DNA from 2 places in the Bradyrhizobium sp. 187 genome. Region 1 is predicted to be linked to the other one. Evidence: predicted binding sites of a transcription regulator. Region 1 holds the regulator's gene; the other holds the start of a gene.
What was found. Region 1 encodes LexA, which represses DNA repair genes until DNA is damaged. Its sites were predicted from a motif close to TGTTCNNNNTGTGTTCNG; they were not measured.

Region 1 (7,776 bases):
CGGAGCAACGCAGTGGTTCGGTGCGTCCGTTCGGATTAGCGGGGTGCAAACCACACCATCTCGCCGGCCACGGCCGGCGATGGCGATTTAATCCTGACCTCCGACTTCGTAGCCGGAGGGCGGCTCTGTCAGCCGATCGGCAGGTGCGTGACGGTCGGCTGCCTGTCGGCGGTGATCTGCGCCTTGTGCTCGCGCTCGGTGACCGACTGAGTCACCGGCAGTTGCAGCACCGTCGCGCGCTGGCCTTCGACGAGCTGCGTCACCAGCACGTATTTGCCGTCGGGGAATTCGATCGCATCATGATGGCGGTCGGGAACGTGCGGATCGATCTTGCCGAACTTGCCCACGCGGGAATTGATGGTGCGCGTCCAGATCCAGCGATTGTCGTAGCGGACGTCGTCGGCGAAGGCGAGCTCCGTCCCCGGCAGCAGGCAGACGGCAACAGACGGATCGGCTGCAGAGGCGAAGCCGCGCGTCGAGGTGCCGCGGAAGCTTGTCGTGACGATCGTCTCGCCGACTTCGGCGGGGCGCGACGCGACGGCATGTAGGCTGTAGTCACACATCGGGTGCTCCTCATGCTGGGATAGCAACCCGCGTCTCTTATCGAGGCGCAGGCCTCTATCAGAGTGGAAGCACGAACGCTCTGCTTGGTTGTGGGCAAATCTGCGGCTGGCTTCCGCAAGCCGCGATCACATTATCTTTCCCGAATTCAATAGGAACAAAGCTCGCCGCGATGCATTCGGGAGGCGCGTACGCGAACATTGCCAACTTGGCTGCAACGGCCGAACTTGACCGCTGGTCGCTGTTTCCTCGAACAACCGAGCCGCGAAGCGGTGCTGCTTGAAGCGGTGCTGCTTCGTCGGCGTGGCGAGGAGCCAGCGTTGGAGGAGGGGCCGGATAGTCTGTGCAGAACCAGAAAGGCTATCCAGCCGGAGCGGACGATGATCCGCTCCAATCTCTGACCGGCGATGTCGATCGGAAGCGCGCGAGGCGCCAAGCACCTCCGGCATGAAGTGCTTCCGATATGAAGTACTGCCGATAGAAAGACTCCCGGTATCAGTACTTCCGGTAAAGCCCGATCAGCTTGCCCTGAATCTTCACCCGGTTGGGCGGCAGGATGCGGACCTCATAGGCCGCGTTGGCGGGCTCGAGCGCGATCGAGGCGCCGCGACGGCGGAAGCGCTTCAGCGTCGCTTCCTCGTCGTCGATCAGCGCCACCACGATGTCGCCGGTATCGGCGCTCTCGTTGCGCTGGATCAGGGCCATGTCGCCGTCGAGAATGCCGGCTTCGACCATCGAGTCGCCGCGCACTTCCAGCGCGTAATGCTCGCCCGAGCCGAGCATGTCAGGCGGTACGCTGATAGTATGGCTGCGGGTCTGCAACGCCTCGATCGGCGTGCCGGCCGCGATGCGGCCCATCACCGGCACCGCGACGGGACGTTCGCCCTCGTCAGCGGGCAGGCTCGCGCTCGCACGCACCTTGCCGAGATTGCCCTCGATGACGCTCGGCGTGAAGCCGCGGCGGCTGCCAGCGGCTGCCTGGAGCTCCGGCAGCTTGATGACTTCAATCGCACGGGCGCGGTTGGGCAGGCGTCGGATGAAGCCACGCTCCTCGAGCGCCGTGATCAGGCGATGGATGCCCGACTTCGAGCGCAGATCGAGCGCATCCTTCATCTCGTCGAAGGAGGGCGGCACGCCGCTTTCCTTCAGACGTTCACTGATGAACCGCAGAAGCTCGTATTGTTTGCGCGTTAACATCTCGACCAAAGTCCCCCGGTTGATGTCGTCCGATTCCGAGACGCTGAATTCGGCCATAAGCCGCTGCATGCTCGAAACAAATCATGAACAGACACTATATGTTCGATACATGTTCCGCAACTGCTTAATTTACCGTGAACAGAGCAAAGTGCGCGGAACGCGCGTTGCGGGGGCGCTCAGACGGGGAGCCGCAACACTTCGCAAGCCGTGCCGGCTTCGGCCTTCGGCGCGAATGGTGCGCGGACGAGAAGTACCTGTGCTGCAGCGAGATTCGCAAGCAGCGAAGAGTCCTGATGATTGACGGGAACAACGACGCGTGTGCCATCGTCACGCTCCTCAAGATGCGCGCGCAGATAGTCCTCGCGCTGGTCGTTGGCGCCGACGTCGCGGCCGAGCACGGCGCGTTCACGGCGATGGTGAATCACTGAACGGCCCGACAGGGCGCGAATCAGCGGCACCATGAACAGGAAAGCGCACACGTAGGACGATACGGGATTGCCCGGCAGGCCGATCACACCCATTGCGCCGAGTCGCCCGTGCATCATCGGCTTGCCTGGCCGCATCGCGATCTTCCAGAACGCCATCGCGATGCCTTCGTCCCGCAGTGCCTGCTGGACCAGATCGTGGTCGCCGACCGATGCGCCGCCGGTCGTGATCAGGACGTCGGCGCCGCTCTCGCGGGCGCGGCGGATGCCGGCGGTGGTGGCCTCGAGCGTGTCGGCGGCAATACCGAGGTCGATGGTCTCGGCGCCCTCGCTGCGGGCGAGCGCGTGCAGGGCGTAGCCGTTGGAATAGACGATCTGGCCGTGGCCGGGCGTGGTGCCCGGCATCACCAGCTCGTCGCCGGTGGCGAGAATCGCGACCTTCGGACGCCTGACAACGGCAAGGTGCGGATGATTCATCCCGGCGGCGAGCGCGAGGTCTCGCTCGGTCAGACGGCTTCCCTTGCGCAGGAGCACGTCGCCCTCGCGGAAATCGACGCCGGCGGGGCGGATGTGCCGGCCGGCGATCGCGGCTTCCTTGATCGTGATGCGCTTGCCGGCGGCGACCGTGTCCTCCTGGATCACGACGGCGTCCGCGCCAAAGGGAACGACGCCGCCGGTGAAGATCCGCACGGCCTCGCCGGCTCCGACCGTCCCCTCGAACGGTCGGCCCGCTGCGACTTCGCCGATGACGGTGAGCTCCGAATCGATCGTCGCGGCATCGGCCGCGCGCACCGCGTAGCCGTCCATCGCCGACATCGCTTGCGGCGGCTGCGTGCGCCGCGCCACGACGTCACGCGCGAGCACGCGATGGTAGGCCTCGTCGAGGGAAATCATTTCTTCCGGCAGCGGCTCTGCACCCGCCAGCACCGCGGCAAGCGCGTCAGAAACCGGCATCAAGGCCACGGCGAAAACTCCTGCTCGGCACGTTCGGGCGAATGTTCCGCACGTCTTCTAGCCGAGCGCAGGCGCAGAGGCAAAAGCGGCTGAGCAGGCACAGTCATCCCGCCCCTTCACATTGTTCCGGAAGGCAGGATCAAGCGCGTCGCGGCATGATCCGAAGGAGGTCACAGATCGGCAGGAGAGTGGTCATGGAAGCGACGAAAATCATGGCAAGGCGAGAACGCGCCATGGCCTGAATCGATCAGCTCCCTGCCTGCCCGGGAGTTACGTCGGGCGCCTTGGATCCCTGATCCTTGTCCGGCAGCGGGTCGGCTTGGGATTTCAGGTCGGCGGCCTTGCTCACAAGCTTGGCGGAAAGGTCCGAATCTGAAGTTGTCCTCGCGAATTCAAGAAGAAGAGAGGCCTGCTTGGTGAGGTAGGTTTTGCCCAGCACGATGATGCATCCGTCCGTAGAAGTCCCAACGGACTCTAAGAGTCCGGAAGGCGGTATTCCGTTCCCGGAACTCTGTATAAAAATGCACAAAGTGATCCGGTTCCTCAATTTTTCAAAATTGGTCCGTCGGGCCGTGCCGTCGTGGGTTTCGCGACAACGGACGTCGTCAAATGCCCAATGCCTTCAATGCGTTCCCGACGTCACGCGGCGAGGTCACATGCACCGTCATCAAGCCGCGCGCGCGCGCTCCCTCGATGTTTTCGGCAAGATCGTCGAAGAACACGATGCGCCCGGCGGGCACGCCGATCGCCGCAACGACGTGGTCGAAGGCCTCCGCATCCGGTTTGCGCAGGCCGATGCTGGACGACAAATACAGCTCGCGGAAATGGCCGAGGAGGTCGGCATATTCCCTCGAGAAATGGTCCACGTGCGGCCGGTTGGTGTTGGAGAAAGCATAGAGCGGCATCTGTTTCGCTGCGCGCGGCAGCAGCTCGGCGATGTCAGGCATTTCGCCGGCGAAAATCGCGTTCCAGCCTTCCAGGAATTGCGCGTCCGAAATGCCGATTCCGAGCGAGGCTCGCAATGAGGCGAAATAGTCCTCATCGCTGATCTTCCCCATCTCGTGCAACCGATAGGCTTCGCTGTCCCGCACATAGCGCGCGACGATGGCTTCGGGCTTGCAGCCGGCATGTCCCGCCCAGCAGGCGATCGCCTTGGAGAAATCGATATCGAGCACGACGCGGCCGAGATCGAACAGGAGCGCATCCGCGCTGCCGGGAGAGAGCGATGTCACCTGCGTCCTTTCACTCAGTATCGATACGGCTCGTGGTCGAACAGCGGAAACGCGCTGAACACACTCGGCGCGTTGGTTGCGGTCGCCTGGTGCAGGCAGGATTTGTTGACCTCGGCGAACGAGGTCGCACCCAAGAGGCCGAGGCAGCGCAGCACTTCGTCCTCGAGCAGTTCCAGCATGCGCGCCACGCCGGCTTCGCCGGCCGCCGCCAGCGCCCAGCATTGCAGCCGGCCGATGCCGACGAGGTCGGCGCCCGCCGCGATCGCCTTGACGATGTCGGTGCCGCGACAGACACCGCCATCGACCATGATCTTGGCGCGGCCGTTCACGGCGTCGACGATCTCGGGCAGCACGTGCATGGCGCCGCGACCGTGATCGAGCTGACGGCCGCCATGGTTGGAGACGTAGATCCATTCGACGCCGTGATCGATCGCGATCAGCGCGTCCTCTGGCGTCGCGATGCCCTTGAGGATCAGCGGGATCTTGAACTTGTCCTTGATCATCTTCACCGTCCGCCACTCCAGACCCTTCTGGTAATCGCCCCCGGTGGCGCGCAAGCGGCTCTCGCGAACGTAGCGCTTGGCGATGTCACGTTCGCGGCGGCTGTAGTGGGCGGTGTCGACGGTCAGGCAGAAGGCGGCGTAGGCGTTCTTCTCGGCCCGGCTGACGACGTCGGCGACGAAGGCGTCATCGCCGCGCACATAGAGCTGGTAGAGCCGCAGCGCGTCGGACGCAGCTTCGGCGGTCTTTTCTAGGCCGGGCTCGGACACCGAACTGAGCATGTGCGCCGCACCGAAAGTGCCGCAGGCGCGTGCCACGCTCGCCGCACCATCCGGATCGAAGATCTCGAGCGCGCCGACCGGGGCGAGGACCACGGGCAGGCGCATCTTGCGGCCGAACTGTTCGACCGAACCTGTAACCTTGCGAACATCGCGCAGCACGCGCGGGCGGAAAGCGATCTCGTCCAGCGCCATGCGGTTGCGACGCATCGTGGTCTCGGTCTCGGCCGCGCCGACGATATAGTCCCATGCATTCTGGTTGAGGTTGGCGCGGGCTTTCCGGATGAATTCATGCAGATTCTGGAACGGCTCGGTGCTGGCGCCGAGCTCGACGTTCCTTTCCGGTTGGATGCGGGGTGCTTCGTTCATTGTTATCCTCCCGAGAATTTGAAGCCTTCCCTGATCGCCTAACCCGTCCGGGGCGCCAAAACCATCCTAAAATGGCATGGCTGCGAGGCGCGGGCCGGCCGGCCGACCCCCGCGGCGCACGAACCGGTCCTGCAACGTTGCCGAAAGTTTAGGTCCGGACCAACCGATTTTTACGGTGTACCCGCCGGCGTGGCATCCCGGCCTTGAAGAAACCAGAATGGTATTGTGAGAAGCAGGCTGGATCGCCATTTGCATGGCGGCTCCCAGCCCCACCGAACCGCGAAGCAAAAAGGCCAGCCTATCCATGCGGAAAACCCTGCTGTTTCCACTGGGCGCGCTCACCGGAGCGTGTCTGACCCTTTTGGTAGCCAGTCCGCACGGCGGCGTATGGGCGGCACGGGCGGCAGCGAGCGCGGATGACGCCTATTCCAAGCTCAATCTGTTCGGCGAAGTGTTCGAGCGGGTGAAGGCGAGCTATGTCGAGAAGCCTGACAATGCCAAGCTGATCGAAGGCGCGATCACCGGCATGGTGACCTCGCTCGATCCGCACTCGCGCTACATGAACGACAAGGCCTGGACCGAGATGCAGGAGACCACCTCCGGCGAGTTCGGCGGGCTCGGCATCGAGGTCACGATGGAGGAGGGGCTGGTCAAGGTCGTCTCGCCGATCGACGACACGCCGGCATCCAAGGCCGGCATCATGTCGGGCGACCTCATCAGCAAGATCGACGGCGATGCCGTGCAGGGCATGACGCTCGAGCAGGCCGTCAACAAGATGAAGGGGCCGGTCGAGACCCAGACCAAGCTCACGATCGTGCGCAAGGGCGCCGACGCCCCGCTCGACGTCGCGATCAAGCGCGAGATCATCCATGTGCGTCCCGTGCGCTTCCACGTCGAGAACGGGGATATCGGCTATATCCGCGTCACCTCGTTCAACGAGCAGACCACCGATGGCCTGAAGAAGGCGATCGCATCGATCACCAAGGAGGTTCCGCCGGAGAAGCTGGTAGGCTACGTGATGGACCTGCGCAACAATCCGGGCGGATTGCTCGACCAGGCCGTGTCGGTGTCGAGCGCGTTCCTGCAGCGTGGCGAGGTCGTCTCGACCCGCGGCCGCAATCCGGAAGAGACCCAGCGCTTTACCGCCCATGGTGGCGACCTCACCAAGGGCAAGCCGCTGGTGGTTCTCGTCAACGGCGGCTCCGCCTCAGCCTCGGAAATCGTGGCCGGCGCGCTGCATGACCACAAGCGCGCGACGCTGATCGGCACGCGCTCGTTCGGCAAGGGCTCGGTGCAGACCATCATTCCGCTCGGCACCGGCAACGGCGCGCTGGCGCTGACCACGGCGCGCTACTACACGCCCTCGGGCCGCTCGATCCAGGCCCAGGGCATCGCGCCCGACATCGAGATCCTCCAAGACGTGCCGCCCGAGCTGAAGGGCCGGATGGACACCATGGCGGAGTCCCAGATGCGCGGTCATCTCCAGGCAGCCGACGGCACCGAGCAGACCGGGTCGCAGTCCTATGTCCCACCGGAAGCGAAAGACGACAAGGCCCTGCATACGGCCTACGACTTCCTGCACGGCCAAACCGCGAATGCGGTCGCCGCCAAGCCGGCGTCGAAGGCTGCGGTGCCGAACTAGGCGCTCGCGACGGTAAGGTGTTGATCGCCCGGGAGCGGATAGCCGTTCCCGGGCGAACTTGTTTCGGGACGCTGTGTCAGCTCGGGTTCATGGCCGCGAAGGTGGCCTCGTAGCAGCCATCGCGCTCGGCCCAGCGGCGGGCGCGGTCGCGCTCGACCAGACCTCGCCGCTGGACCCGCAACTCCAGCGATTGCATGACCTCCGCGACACCCTGCGTCGTGTGTATCGAGGAGAGCTTCTGGGAATGCCGCTGCGCCGACCACGAGGTCCGAACTAGCTTGCCTCGCGGCGCCGGCCTTCCTCGCCATTACGCCGGGCGAGACGGCTGCGATGAGCTGCGAACAGCTCCAGCACCTTGTCGGCGGGCTTTGCGGCGCTGAACAGATAACCCTGCATCTCGGAGCAGCCGAGCGCGCGCAGCAACCGCTGCTGCTCCTCGGTCTCGACGCCCTCGGCCGTGGTGGTCATGCGGCGGGCGGCCGCGAGATTGACGAGCGCCTGCACGATGCTGGCGGAGCCGTCGGGGCCGGCGATGTCGTTGACGAAGCAGCGGTCGATCTTGATCTTGTCGAACGGGAAGCGGTGCAGATAGCTTAGCGAGGAGTAGCCGGTGCCGA
Region 2 (7,776 bases), 3.6 Mb from region 1:
GCGCTCCTTTCCGCAAAGCCGGCCGAAAGACACTTCATTGCGGATCGACCGATGACCGACGCTGGCGCCCCTCCCAACCCTGAAAGCGCCGGCCGGGCCAGCACGCCCTACCGGGTGCTGGCGCGGAAATACCGTCCTTCCTCATTCGACGATCTGATCGGCCAGGAAGCCGTGGTCCGCACCGTCTCAAATGCATTCGAGACCGGTCGCATTCCGCAGGCCTGGATCCTCACCGGCGTCCGCGGGGTCGGCAAGACCACCACTGCGCGCATCCTTGCCCGCGCGCTCAACTACGAGATGCCGGATGGCTCGGTGAAGGGCCCGACGGTCCAGATGCCGACGCTCGGCGTGCATTGCCAGGCCATCATGGAAAGCCGGCACATGGACGTGCTGGAGATGGACGCGGCCTCGCACACCGGCGTCGACGACGTCCGTCAGATCAATGACAGCGTCCGCTACGCGCCGGCCAGCGCCCGCTACAAGGTCTACATCATCGACGAAGTCCACATGCTGTCGACGGCGGCGTTCAACGCCTTCCTGAAGACGCTGGAGGAACCGCCGGAGCACGCCAAGTTCGTGTTCGCAACGACCGAGATCCGCAAGGTTCCGGTCACGGTGCTGTCGCGCTGCCAGCGTTTTGACCTGCGCCGCGTCGAGGCCGACGTGCTGATGAAGCATCTGGCCAACATCGCGGCCAAGGAAAACGTCGAGATCGAGCCCGAAGCACTAGGTATCATCGCGCGCGCCGCGGAAGGCTCGGTGCGCGATTCGCTCTCGCTGCTCGATCAGGCGATCGCGCATGCGGCAGGCACCGTGAAGGCCGATGCCGTCAGGCAGATGCTGGGGCTCGCCGACCGCACCCGTGTCATCGATCTTTTCGATTCTCTGGCGCGTGGCGACATCGCGTCCGCGTTTAGGGAGTTCCGCGACCAGTACGACGTCGGCGCCGATCCGATCGTCGTGCTCTCGGATCTCGCCGAATTCGTCAATTTCGTCACCCGCGTGAAGATCGTGCCGGCGACCGCCGACAACGTCGCCTATGGCGAGACCGAGCGCGTGCGCGCGCGGGATTTCGCCTCGAAGATCTCGATGCGCGTGCTGTCGCGGATGTGGCAGATGCTGCTCAAGGGCATCACCGAGGTGCAGGCCGCGACGCGGCCCGCCGCAGCCGCCGAGATGGTGCTGGTGCGCATCGCCTATGTCGCCGACCTGCCGACGCCTGACGAAGCGATCAAGATGCTGGAGCAGAACGGCGGTGGTTCGCCAGTCGTGAGCGGCGGCAGTGCCGCGCGCAACGCGCCGGCCGGGCCGGTGGCGTCCGCGGCTCCCGTTCGCATGCCGAATTCGTCACCGTCCTCGTTCGGCGGCGGTGGTGCTCGTCCGCAGATGGCAACACCCGCGCCGGATCCGCAAGCTGCCACGCCCGTGTTGCGCGTCACGAGCTTCACCCAGCTCGTTGCCCTGGCCGGGCAGAAGCGCGACCTCCTGACCAAGGGCGCGCTCGAAGGCGACATGCGCCTCGTTCGTTTCGAGGAGGGCCGGCTGGAAGTCGCGCTCGAGCCGAACGCCTCCAAGACCATGATTTCCGATCTCGCGCGAAAATTCGAGCTCTGGACCGGGCGCCGCTGGACCGTGATCGTCTCCAACGAGCCGGGCCAGCCGACGCTGCGCTCGGTAAGCCAGGCGGCCAAGCAGGAACATGCGCGCACCGCCGAGGCCGATCCGCGCGTGCGCGAGGTGCTGTCGCGGTTTCCGGGTGCGAAGGTCGTCGAGGTCCGCAGGCTTGCCCCCGAGGCGCCGGAATCCGATATTAACGCCGACTATGGCAGTGACGATCCGCCCGACGGTTCCGACGGCGACGATCTCTAGAGCATGATCCGGAAAAAGCGTGCAGCGCTTTTCCGACTGGATCACGCTCAAAACAATCAGCGAAGGCGCGACGATGAGTCATCGCGCCAACCAAGGACAGCACCGATGGTCGATATTTTCGGCATGATGAAGCAGGCGCAGCAGCTGCAATCCAAGATGCAGGAGATGCAGGACCAGCTCGCCAACGTCGAGGTCGAGGGCATCTCCGGCGGCGGTCTCGTCGCCGTGCGCATGACCGCGAAGATGGACGTCAAGGGCGTCAAGATCGATCCTTCGCTGATGAAGGCGGAAGAGCGCGAGGTGCTCGAGGATCTGCTCGTCACCGCCTTCGGCGAGGCCCGCCGCAAGGCGGAAGCCGCCATGCAGGAGAAGATGCAGTCGCTCACCGGCGGGCTCGGTCTGCCGCCGGGGCTGTCGGGGCTGTTCGGCCAGTAGGATGGGCGCTGTTGCGGGTCCTGAAATCGAGCGGCTGGTCCAGCTTCTCGCGCGGCTGCCGGGCCTCGGTCCGCGCTCGGCGCGGCGCGCCGCGTTGCATCTGATCAAGAAGCGCGAAGCGCTGATGATACCGCTGTCCTCGGCCATGCAGGTCGCGCTCGAGAAGGTCCAGGTCTGCAAGACCTGCGGCAACATCGACACGCAAAGTCCCTGCACGGTCTGCACCGATCCGAGGCGCGACCCCTCGATCATCGTCGTCGTCGCCGACGTTGCCGATCTCTGGGCGCTGGAACGGGCCAATGCCACTCAAGGGCGCTATCACGTGCTGGGTGCGACATTGTCGCCGCTCGACGGCGTCGGCCCGCAGGACCTCACCATCGAGGCGCTGGTCGCGCGCGCGCATGAGGCACAGGTGCATGAGGTCATCCTGGCGCTGAATGCCACCGTCGACGGCCAGACCACGGCACATTACATCACCGACCTGCTTCAGGACGCCAACGTAAAAGTAACCCGGCTCGCCCATGGTGTGCCGGTCGGCGGCGAGCTTGATTATCTCGATGAAGGTACGCTATCGGCCGCGATGCGGCAGCGCACCCTGTTCTAGCCATCCAGACTTACGGAACGGACGACATGACGAAACTTTTCGCCACACGATGGGCTTTGGTCGCGACGCTGACGATGCTGGCGACGCCGGCCATCTCCGCGCAACAGGACGACGGGGCTCCGCCGCCGTCGAAGCCCGGCAAGCCGATCAATGCCGGGGAGGTGCTGTCGGGCGAGCTGAACACGATGAAAGTGCGCGACGTCAAGAACGTCGGCAAGCGGGTTGCGACCTACCAGATCACCTCCGAGCCGCGCCGACTGCCGCCGCCGAGCGGGCTGTGCAATCTCGAGACCGGACCCGAAACCTTCCAGCTCGTTCCCAGCGGCGACGCGCAGGCAGCGCAGCTGAAGACGTTTGCCGGCAAGGAGATCTCGGTCAAGGTCGACGAAGTCGCCTGCGCCAGCGATCCCGGCCAGATGAGCGAGGCCGTGATCACGAAATGGAGCCTGATCAAGAAGCAGTAGGGGGCGCCCCGTTTGCTCGCCACACATATAAGCGCATCTGTTTTTCGTCATGCCCGGGCTCGTCCCGGGCATCCACGTTTTTGGCGCCGCGTAGCAAGGCGTGGATGGCCGGGACAAGCCCGGCCATGACGGCGTTGCGCTAAACCCGCACCGGCCCCAGCGCATCAAAATGCCCGCGCTTCTGCAACCAGGCCAGCAGCACCAGGCTCGGGATCGCCACCAGCATGCAGATCACGAAGAACAGCGGCCAGCCGGTGGTATCAGCCACGAAGCCGGCGCCTGACGAGAGATAGGTCCGCCCCACCGCGGCAAGCGCGGTGAGCAGCGCATATTGCGTCGCCGTGTGCAGCGGGTTCTGGCAGAGCGCCGAAAGATAGGCGACGAAGATCACCGTGCCGATGGCGCTGGTGAAGTTCTCACAGGTGATGGCGAAGGCGAGCGCCCATTGGCTGGTGCCGACGAAGGCCAGCCAGGAGAAGGAGAGGTTCGCGAGCGCCTGCACCACGCCGCCGATCCAGAGGCTGGTCGCAAGCGAATAGCGCCGCGCGACGAAGCCGCCGGCAAAGCCGCCGATCAGAGTCGCAGCAAGGCCCACGCCCTTCACGATCGCCGCATAGTCGTTGCGGGAGAAGCCGAGGTCGATCACGAACGGCGCGGTCATCGTGCCGGAAAAGGCGTCGGTGAACTTGAACAGCACGACGAAGGCGAGTGCCGCAAGCGCGTCCTTGCGCGTCAGGAATTCCGAGAAGGCGCCGATTGCCGCGTGCAGCACGCGCGCGAGCGCGGTCTGCGTCTGCGTCGCGGCTTCCGCCCGCAATGACTGCTCGGGCTCGGTCGCGACCAGCGCCGTCATCGTCCCGATCAGCACCATCGCCGCCATCACCACATAGCCCCACATCCAGGCGGACGTGCGGGTGATGCCGGTGCTCTCGAAGCCGGAGACGATGAACAGCGCGCCGGCGGTCGAGACCAGCATGCCGATGCGATAGGCCGCGACATAGGACGCCATGCCGGCGGCCTGCTCGCTCTCCGGCAGGCTCTCGACGCGGAAGGCGTCGACCACGATGTCCTGCGTCGACGAGGCCGTCGCCACCAGCAATGCGCCGAGCGCGACGTAGAACGGCGAGCGCGCGGGATCGGTCAGCGCCAGCAGCAGGATCGCTGCGATCAGCAGCAATTGCGAGAACAGCAGCCAGCCGCGGCGCCGCCCGAACGCGCGCGTGAACAGCGGCACATGCATCGCATCGACCAGCGGCGCCCACAGGAATTTCAGCGTGTAGGGCGTGCCGACCAGCGCAAACAGCCCGATGGTCTTGAGATCGACGCCGGATTCCCGCATCCACACCAGCAGCGTCGAGCCCGACAGCGCCAGCGGCAGCCCGGACGAGAAACCGAGGAACAGCACGATCAGCACCCGCGGCTGCAGGTAAACGGCAAGGCTGTCACGCCAGGAGGTGGGGGCCGTGCCGGGGCCGGCAGGGGAGGTCGCGTCGGGTGCGGTCATGGCAGGGTGTTAGCAGATTCTGAGAGCCACAAGTGAGGTGTCGTCGCCCGGCTTGACCGGGCGACCCAGTATTCCAGAGGCCGGAGTTATGGAGGGCCCGCGATCTCCGCATAGAGATCGTTCCAATCGGGATTATCCTTCTCGATCAGCGCAAGCTTCCAGGCGCGCGTCCATTTTTTCAGGCGCTTCTCGCGTTTTATCGCATTCTCGGGATCATCGAATTGCCCGAAATAGACTAGCTTCACAACGCCATATTCCTTCGTGAAGCTCTCGACTAACTGCAATTTGTGTTCGGCCACACGGCGGATGAGATCGTTCGTTACGCCAATGTAGAGCGTGTCGCCCATCTTGCTGGCGAGAATGTACACGTAGTAGCAGCGCCCGCCCATCTGCCGTCTCTGGGATACTGGGTCGCCCGGTCAACCCGGGCGACGACAGTGTGTTCTATATTCTACTCCCCCGCCTGGAGCTTCCTCGGGAACAGCTCGGCAGCGCCGGTGGCCACGAGATGCGGGGCTTCGGGCGCATCGCTCTTGCTGAAATCGAGCTCTTCGATCCGCCCCGCGCGCTTCTCGATCTTGTCGGCGGAGATCAGGATCTGGCGGACGTCCTCGTTGGCGTCGGCAAAGTGCTTCTGCAATTTCAGCACGCGCTCGCGCAGGCGGCCGAGATCGTCGCCGAGCTTGATCACCTCGGTCTGGATCTGGTCGGCGGCATCGCGCATGCGCGCGTCCTTCATGATCTGCTGCATCACCTGGATTGCGAGCATCAAAAGCGACGGCGACACCAGCACGACGCGGGCGCGATACGCCTTCTGGATCACGTCGTCGAAACCGTCGTGGATCTCGGCGTAGACCGATTCCGACGGCACGAACATCAACGCCATTTCCTGGGTCTCGCCGGCGACGAGATATTTTTCGGCAATGTCGCTGACATGCTTCATCACGTCACCGCGCAGCCGCTGCGTGGCGATGCGCTTTTCCTCATCGGTGCGCGCATCATGCAGCGCGGTCATCGCCTCCAGCGGAAATTTCGCGTCGATGCAGAGCGGACGCTGGTCGGGCAGGAACACGACGCAGTCCGGACGCTTGCCGGTCGAGAGCGTGAACTGGAACTCGTAGGCGCCCTTCGGCAGACCGTCCTGGACGATCGCTTCCATCCGCGCCTGACCGAAGGCGCCGCGCGACTGCTTGTTGGCGAGCACGTCGCGCAGGGTCGTCACCTGCGTGGTGAGGTCGGTGAGGTTCTTGTGTGCGCTGTCGATGATGCCGAGCCGCTCGTGCAGCGCGTGCAGGCTCTCCATGGTGTTGCGGGTCGAGTGCTCCATGGACTGGCCGACGCGGTGGGTCACCGAATCCAGCCGCTCGTTGACCGCGCGCGCCATGTCGGCCTGGCGGCCGGCCAGCGTCTGGGTCATGGCGTCGACCCGGCCCGCAGCCTCGCTCTGGGCGTGCAGCATCTGGCTGATGCGCTCCTCGAGCTCGTCGGCGCGGATGGCGTTGGCCATCGCGAGTTCCGCGCCGCGCCGCCCTGACCGCGCGATCACGACGGCAATCACGAGCAGCAGGATAAGGACCAGGGCGCCGAAGCCGATCAGCGCGTCCACGGTGCGCACCGGCCAGTCGCCAAGCATGAAAATGATCTCGTTCATGCCCCTGCTTCTAGCCGATTCGCTTCGAGACACGAACGAATAGCGAACATTTATGGTAAATGCTCTGTTAATTTTTATGGTTAACGAAACCTGAAGTTTTATGGTTAGCGGAGGGTTAACGGGGTTCCCGGCCGCATTGACCGCATCGAACGCGCGGCTTAAATCGCGGCCATGGCCCTCAGAGAAATCATCATCCTGCCCGACAAGCAGCTGCGTCTGGTCTCCAAGCCGATCGAGAAGGTCACGCCGGAGATCCGCAAGCTTGCCGACGACATGTTCGAGACCATGTACGACGCGCCCGGCATCGGGCTCGCGGCGATCCAGATCGCGCAGCCGTTGCGGCTGATCACCATGGACCTCGCCAAGCCCGACCAGGACGGCGAGACCAAGCCCGAGCCGCGCGTCTTCATCAATCCGGAAATCATCGCCTCTTCGGAGGACCTGTCGGTCTACGAGGAAGGCTGCCTGTCGATCCCCGAATATTACGAGGAGGTCGAGCGCCCTGCGAAGGTGCGGGTGCGCTACACCGATCTCGACGGCAAGGTGCACGAGGAGGACGCCGAAGGCCTCTACGCCACCTGCATCCAGCACGAGATCGACCATCTCAACGGCGTGCTGTTCGTCGACTATCTGTCAAAGCTCAAGCGCGACCGCGTGCTGAAGAAGTTCGAGAAAGCCGCCAAGCGCGCGGAGTGAGGTTCTCTGTCGATGCCCCTCCGCCTGATCTTCATGGGCACGCCCGATTTCTCCGTGCCGACGCTGCTCGAGCTCGTCGCGCATGGCCACGAGATCGCGGCCGTGTACACGCGCGCGCCGAAGCCCGGCGGACGGCGCGGGCTGCAATTGCAGCCGACCCCGGTGGAAGAGGCCGCGCGAAAGCTCGGTGTGCCCGTGCTGACGCCGAAGACTTTGAAAACGCCGGAGGCGCTGGAAGAGTTTCGCGCCTTTGACGCCGATGCGGCCGTCGTCGTCGCCTATGGCATGATCCTGCCGCAGGCGATCCTCGATGCGCCAAAGCTCGGCTGCTACAACCTGCACGCCTCGCTGCTGCCACGCTGGCGCGGTGCCGCTCCCATCAACCGCGCGATCATGGCCGGCGATGCCGAGAGCGGCGTGATGGTGATGAAGATGGATGTTGGCCTCGACACCGGCGACGTCGCTATGGCGGAACGGCTCGCGATCACGGACAACATGACCGCGCTCGATCTGCACGATCGTCTGTCGCGGCTCGGTGCCGATCTGATGGTGC

Region 2: IVB19_RS02315 (DNA recombination protein RmuC) is a predicted target of LexA. The motif match lies at 6,559-6,576, and genes of this name have one in related genera.

What each region holds. Positions count from the first base shown of each region.
Region 1 is NZ_CP064693.1:4,040,804-4,048,579, reverse strand. It holds gene IVB19_RS19355 (hypothetical protein) at 129-563, opposite strand; gene lexA (transcriptional repressor LexA) at 1,057-1,758, opposite strand; gene IVB19_RS19345 (molybdopterin molybdotransferase MoeA) at 1,935-3,146, opposite strand; gene IVB19_RS19340 (hypothetical protein) at 3,385-3,576, opposite strand; gene IVB19_RS19335 (HAD family hydrolase) at 3,743-4,369, opposite strand; gene IVB19_RS19330 (alpha-hydroxy acid oxidase) at 4,384-5,517, opposite strand; gene IVB19_RS19325 (S41 family peptidase) at 5,822-7,159, shown strand; gene IVB19_RS19320 (bifunctional diguanylate cyclase/phosphodiesterase) at 7,433-7,776, opposite strand, start outside.
Region 2 is NZ_CP064693.1:476,420-484,195, forward strand. It holds gene IVB19_RS02285 (DNA polymerase III subunit gamma/tau) at 52-1,869, shown strand; gene IVB19_RS02290 (YbaB/EbfC family nucleoid-associated protein) at 1,975-2,304, shown strand; gene recR (recombination mediator RecR) at 2,306-2,908, shown strand; gene IVB19_RS02300 (hypothetical protein) at 2,935-3,372, shown strand; gene IVB19_RS02305 (AmpG family muropeptide MFS transporter) at 3,512-4,876, opposite strand; gene IVB19_RS02310 (GIY-YIG nuclease family protein) at 4,963-5,265, opposite strand; gene IVB19_RS02315 (DNA recombination protein RmuC) at 5,328-6,527, opposite strand; gene def (peptide deformylase) at 6,699-7,223, shown strand; gene fmt (methionyl-tRNA formyltransferase) at 7,236-7,776, shown strand, end outside.